Regions from separate parts of the Shewanella loihica PV-4 genome, predicted to be linked through region 2. Evidence: predicted binding sites of a transcription regulator. Region 2 holds the regulator's gene; the other holds the start of a gene.
What was found. Region 2 encodes sigma-54, which starts transcription at its own class of promoters, with help from an activator protein. Its sites were predicted from a motif close to GTTGGCACGNNNNTNGNNT; they were not measured.

Region 1: the regulator sigma-54 is predicted to act here: its motif matches at 1,572-1,590, upstream of flgA (flagellar basal body P-ring formation chaperone FlgA).

Annotation. Positions count from the first base shown of each region.
Region 1 is NC_009092.1:1,550,958-1,554,373, forward strand. It holds gene SHEW_RS06885 (flagella synthesis protein FlgN) at 1-282, opposite strand, end outside; gene flgM (flagellar biosynthesis anti-sigma factor FlgM) at 293-610, opposite strand; gene flgA (flagellar basal body P-ring formation chaperone FlgA) at 731-1,438, opposite strand; gene SHEW_RS06900 (chemotaxis protein CheV) at 1,648-2,568, shown strand; gene SHEW_RS06905 (CheR family methyltransferase) at 2,706-3,416, shown strand, end outside.
Region 2 is NC_009092.1:3,950,729-3,954,144, forward strand. It holds gene lptA (lipopolysaccharide transport periplasmic protein LptA) at 1-2, shown strand, start outside; gene lptB (LPS export ABC transporter ATP-binding protein) at 1-730, shown strand, start outside; gene SHEW_RS17130 (RNA polymerase factor sigma-54) at 865-2,352, shown strand; gene hpf (ribosome hibernation promoting factor) at 2,383-2,670, shown strand; gene ptsN (PTS IIA-like nitrogen regulatory protein PtsN) at 2,673-3,116, shown strand; gene rapZ (RNase adapter RapZ) at 3,113-3,416, shown strand, end outside.

The DNA of each region.
Region 1 (3,416 bases), 2.2 Mb from region 2:
GTTTTGCTCGTTAAGCTGTTTACACTCTGCCAATGCCTGCTTGGCATCGTCGACCAGGGCAATAAGCTGAGGCTCCTGAGTGAGTCTGCCCAGGTCAGGATGCGCAGCTAATTCGGTATCACCTAGTTTGATCTCATTTAACAGCTGGGCCTTCTCATTGGCCAGACGCAACAATTGATCCGCATCTTGCGCGATCAGGGCATCCTTCTCTGCCGTGATGGTCTGCTTTAAGCTGTCCAGTAATTTGTGTTGATTGGCGATGATATCGGTTATCTGCGTCATAACGTATTAGTTAAAGATCCTGAAGTTCCTTTTCAAACTGCGCTATGTTGCTGGCGAGTTTGTCGGCATCTATCTTATAGCGTCCCTCGGCGATGGCCGCCTTAATCTGTTCGACCTTCTTGATATCGATTTCAGGAATGTCGTTTAGTTTGGCCTGGGCACTTTGCAGCTGCTGCGCCTGAGAGGTGATAGAGACAGAATCGCTTTTCACCGTCTGCGCTGGTGCGCTGGTGGCCGCAGTGCTACCTTTTTGCTGCGAGGCTTTCGAGCTGGCGCTGCCGACCCGGCTGTTAGTGTTTGTATTTACGTGCTTAATATCTATAGGCATTGTGGGGTCCAACTTACATAAATGAGATCAACATACTTGTCTATCGGCACTCATGGTCAAAGCTTTAGAATAAAGTTTCAAAAAACAGTATAAATTTTTGCGCGTCAAAGGTCATCAGGATCACATCCTGACTTCCACCTCGCCAATGCCCGTTACATGTGCATCAACTGTCTTGTTGGAGCGACTATTGCGCACCTGTATCTTATCGCCAAGGTTACCATCTTTTAACGCTTCACCGTTGGTTTTTATCACGAAATTATCGGCCCGTGCATAGATGGCCACGATATCGCCCTTGCAGACGAAGCAGAGGTTGCTGGCAAACAGTGGCTGATTGGCGGGAATTCTGCGCTTTACCCGGGTGCCGGTCACTGCTACCGGGTCATCAAATTGCTGACCTCTGAGCTGGCTCTGCTCCACATAGTCGAGGCGTATCTGATCCGATTCGATGAGATCGCCGGGCCCCAAGGTCTGGTTCGCCACCACCACGGGGAAGAGCACCTCGACGCGAACCGAAATGTAGATCTGCCAGGGGTAGTCGAGATCTGGACTGGCACAGCTGATCTTGACCGTGTTGTTTTTACTGATGGCGCGATCGCTGGCAATTTCCGCCTTTGGCTCGCCTAAACAGGCGGGGGGATTTAGCCGGGTGTCCAGACTTTGGGGGGTAATGATGACCTTGGCATCTTGAGGGAAGGCCATTTTTTCCTGCACAGCCTCTGTAGCTAATCGCGCTATGGTCGATACAGAGGGAACACTGGTGGTCTCAGCCGCCTTTAAGGGCAGAGAGATGAGTAGCAAAAACAGAAAATATGCAAAATTTACTTTCATAATGAATTGACTAGCTTGATTAGCCAGATTACACCTATACTTCGTTTTAAGAGCCAAGGCTTTGCCATTTTTTGTGAGAAATGAGTGTCATAAATTTGACAAAGTAAAGGTCTGGTTGTCATATAACTAGATAAAGCAATTAGTATGCCTATACTCATATTTACAATGGGAACGGCTTCGCATTCACCCGACAACAGGGCAAAGGCATTATGTCGAGTATTCTTGAATCAGTTAACAAACGCACCCAACTTGTAGGACAAAACCGCTTAGAGCTATTGCTGTTTAAGTTAAACGGGCGGCAAAGGTTTGGCATTAACGTATTTAAGGTGAAAGAGGTGCTGCAGTGCCCGCCACTGACAGGCCTGCCTAAGCTCAATCCCTATGTGAGGGGCGTGGCTCATATTCGCGGCCAGACCATTTCGGTGATCGATCTCAGTGCGGCCACCGGCGGCAGACCGATAGAAGATACAGAAGGCTGCTTCATCATCATCTCCGAGTACAACCGCAGTGTGCAGGGGTTCCTGGTTAAGTCGGTCGAGCGCATCATCAACATGAACTGGGAGGCGATCATGCCGCCGCCGCAAGGCGCAGGGCGCTACTCCTACCTGACCGCCGTGACCGAGATTGAGGGGGAGCTGGTGGAGATCCTCGATGTCGAGAAGATCCTCGACGAGATCTCGCCGGTGAAGACTCAGATCAGTCAGGAAGTCGACGAGCAGTTGACCATAGACAGAGAGCGTCATTATCACATCATGGTGATCGATGATTCGGCCGTGGCGCGTAAGCAGATCATTCGTGCCCTGGAATCTTTGAGCCTGCAGATAGATACCGCCAAAGATGGCCGCGAGGCCTTAGATAAGCTGGTAAGCGTCGCCGCCGAGATGGATAACGTAGCCCATGAGATCCCGCTAATCATTTCCGATATCGAGATGCCAGAGATGGATGGTTATACCCTGACGGCAGAGATCCGCGATAACCCTAAATTGAAAGACATTAAGGTAGTGCTGCATACCTCGCTCAGTGGCGTATTTAACCAGGCCATGGTGGAGAAGGTGGGCGCTAATGACTTTATCGCCAAATTTAATCCTGATGAATTAGCGGCGGCGGTGAATAAGCATCTTAGTTTGTAATTTGTACTAAGTTGGGCCTGAGCCTAAATTTGGTAAGTTTAGGCTTGTATCAGTGAGTTAGCTAATGTATAACGCTGACCTCTGTAACGCTTGCTATAGTGTATGTTGTAGCCTGTTTTCTTTTTTGATATTGGGATATCAAGGTGCCGAATAAATCACTTGCCGAAGCCGAGTACAACCAATTTAAATTATTTCTGGAACAACACAGCGGTATTGTGTTGGGCGACAATAAGCAATATTTGGTTCGTAGTCGACTCGCGCCTCTGATGGGGAAATATAACCTTCCCTCATTATCTGAAGTGGTTAAACATTCGATGAAGCCCACCGAGCGGCAACTTCGTGCCGAGGTGATCGACGCCATGACCACCAATGAAACCTTGTGGTTTCGCGATCGCTATCCCTTCGAGTTGTTGGGCAATAACCTGTTACCCGAATATGCCCGACTGGGACGGCCGCTGAAGATCTGGTCGGCCGCCTGCTCGTCGGGGCAGGAACCCTATTCGCTAGCCATGACCATCTTGGAATATCAGCAGCGCAAGCCTGGCGCCTTGCCCGGCAGTGCGACGATTCTGGCTACTGATCTCTCCCCCTCTATGTTAGAACGCTGTAAGGCGGCCGAATATGACAACCTTGCCTTGGGGCGCGGTCTGTCCGAGGAGCGTAAACGTCAGTTTTTTGAACCCACGGGGAGTGGCTCCATGGTGGTAAAGGCTAACGTCAAGCGTTTGGTGAATTTCAGGGCGCACAATTTGCTTGAGAGTTACACCTTGCTGGGCAAGTTTGACATCATCTTCTGCCGCAACGTGCTGATCTATTTTGCCCCAGAGGCAAAGGCCAAGATATTGCGG
Region 2 (3,416 bases):
GACAGACCTGATCTTGAAGGCGGAGAACCTCGCCAAGAGCTATAAGAGTCGTGCCGTTGTCCAAGACGTGAGCCTCACGGTCAAGACCGGGCAAATCGTCGGCCTGCTGGGGCCAAACGGCGCCGGCAAGACCACCACCTTTTACATGGTCGTCGGCCTGGTACAGAGCGACAAGGGCCGCATCTTTATCGACGATGACGACCTGACGCTAGACCCAATGCACCTACGCGCCCGCAAAGGCATAGGCTACCTGCCTCAGGAAGCCAGCATCTTCCGTAAGCTCTCGGTGCGGGACAACATCATGGCCGTGCTCCAGACCCGCAGCGATCTTAATAACGATGGCCGCGAAGAGGAGCTGGAACACCTGCTGGAAGAGTTTCACATCACCCATATCCGTGACAGCCACGGCATGGCGCTCTCGGGCGGTGAACGTCGCCGGGTGGAGATCGCCAGGGCCCTAGCCGCCAACCCTAAGTTTATTCTTCTCGACGAGCCGTTCGCCGGGGTCGATCCCATCTCGGTAATCGACATCAAGAAGATCATCGAACAGCTCAAGAATCGCGGCCTGGGGGTGTTGATCACCGACCATAACGTGCGCGAGACATTAGACGTCTGCGAGAAAGCCTATATCGTCAGCCATGGTAATCTGATCGCCGAGGGCACACCCGCCGAAATCTTAGACAACCAGCAAGTACGAGCAGTGTACTTAGGTGAACAATTCAAGCTATAGTTAATCTTATAATGGGGCCACAGAGGAAAAACCACGCGTTAATTGTGGCCTTAGGAACTATCCGATATATTTGTCCGGCACATATAGCCAGAGCTTTCTCATTTTATAATTAGAAACAAGGGAATAGCAGTACGATGAAAGCGTCACTTCAGCTCAAAATGGGTCAGCATCTCACCATGACGCCCCAGCTACAACAGGCCATACGTCTGTTGCAGTTGTCGTCATTAGAGTTGCAGCAGGAGATCCAGCAGGCATTAGAATCCAACCCGCTACTGGAGTTGGATGAAGAGCAGGAGAGCGCCAGCATCGAGCTGCAAGACGATGGCGTCACCGACAGCTTCGACAACAAGTACGACGACAAGATAGAGCTGGATTCGAGCCAGGATAACTCAGGGGTCGAGACCTCTGATGCCCTGACTCAAGACTCTATGCCAGACGAGCTGCCGGTGGATACCACCTGGGATGAGGTCTACACCGCCTCACCAAACTCAAGCTCGGGCGCCATGCGCGACGACGACATGCCTTTTCAGGGCGAGACCAGCGAAGGTCTGTATGAACACCTGGAATGGCAGAAGAACCTGACCCCTTTTTCCGATAACGACCTGGCCATCGCTACCGCCATCATCGACGCTATCGACGAGCGCGGTTACCTGACCCAGACCTGCGAAGATATTCTCGAGGCCATGGGCGACCCAGAGATCGAACTCGACGAGGTCGAAGCGGTGCTCAAGCGAGTACAACACTTCGACCCTATTGGCGTGGCGGCCCGTGATCTCAGCGAATGTCTGACCATTCAGCTGGCCCAATACAGCGACGATACCCCGCACATCGCCAACGCCCGCATGCTGATCAAGGAGCACCTGGATCTCATCGCCGGACGCGACTTCCGTCTGCTGATGCGCAAAACCAAGCTCAAGGAAGATGAGCTGAGGGATGCCATCGCCCTTATTCAGACCCTGAATCCCCGTCCCGGTCTCGCCATCACCGCCAGCCGCGACGAGTACGTGATCCCGGATGTGACCGTCACCAAGAAGAAGGGACGCTGGGTAGTCGAGCTCAACCCAGACAGCATGCCTAAGATCAACGTCAACCAGCAGTATGCCGCCATGGCCCGCAGCACTAAGAGTCAGGCGGATGGCCAGTTTATTCGCGGCCACCTGCAGGAAGCCAAATGGTTCCTCAAGAGCCTGGAGAGTCGCAACGAGACCCTGCTCAAGGTGACCAACTGTATCGTCGACTTCCAGCAAGGCTTCTTCGAATTTGGCGAAGAGGCGATGAAGCCCATGGTACTGAACGACATCGCCGAGGCGGTGGAGATGCATGAATCCACCATCTCACGTGTGACCACGCAAAAATATATGCATACCCCGAGAGGGATCTTCGAGCTTAAATACTTCTTCTCCAGTCACGTCGGTACCGACGATGGCGGAGAGTGCTCTTCAACAGCAATACGTGCCTTCATTAAGAAGCTGGTTGCTGCGGAAAACCAGAAAAAGCCATTGAGCGACAGCAAGATGGCTCAACTCTTGGCCGAACAGGGGATTAAGGTGGCTAGACGCACCATTGCCAAGTATCGCGAGGCAATGCTTATACCGCCCTCGAATCAGCGCAAGAGCTTATAAAACAAACCTGGAAACTGGAGGACTATCTTTATGCAAATAAACCTGACTGGGCACCATATCGAGATCACCCAATCTCTACGAAGCTACATCGAAGAGAAATTCACAAAGCTTGAACGTCATTTCGATCAGATCAATAATGTGCACGTTGTATTAAATGTCGAAAAGTTGCAACAGAAGGTTGAGGCAAAGTTACATCTCCGTGGCGGAGAAGTGTTCGCAACATCCGAACATGCGGACATGTATGCCGCGATAGACTCCCTGATTGACAAACTCGATCGTCAGGTCATTAAACACAAAGAGAAGCTTACTAAACATTAACGATGGAACTGAGTACCATCCTGCGGCCGGAGTGCACCACCTGCGCCACTCCGGGCAGTAAGAAAAAGGTACTGGAGCTTATCAGCGACTTAGCCGCTGTCCAGTACCCCACCCTCTCCTCTCAAGAAATATTTGAAAGCCTTCTGGCTCGAGAGAAAATGGGCAGCACAGGTATAGGCAATGGTATCGCGATTCCTCACGGACGGCTGACTAACATAGATCAACCCGTGGCCGTACTGGTGAAATGTGCTGAACCAATCGCATTCGATGCCATTGACAATCAGCCCGTCGATATCCTTTTTGCGTTATTGGTGCCCGCAGATCAATGCGAGCAACATCTTAGCACCCTGGCCGCTATGGCCGAGAAGCTCAATGATAAGGCGATCATGAAGCAGCTAAGAAAGACCCAAGATGAATCCGAACTCTATCAGGTGATCACCCAATGAAATTGGTTTTGGTATCCGGACGCTCAGGATCGGGAAAATCCGTCGCACTCAGGGTCCTAGAAGATCTAGGCTACTACTGTGTCGACAATCTGCCCTTGCAGATGATGGAGTCCCTGCTGGAGCAGCTCAAGGGGCGCAGCGATCTCGTGGCCATCAGCGTCGATGTGCGCAACATGCCCAGCGAAGAGATCCAGCTGGAAAAGCAGCTGGCCAAGCTCCCCAAAGATACCGAAATCTTAAGTTTCTTCCTGAACTCAAGCGACAATGTACTGCTCAAGCGCTACAGCGAGACCCGCAGGC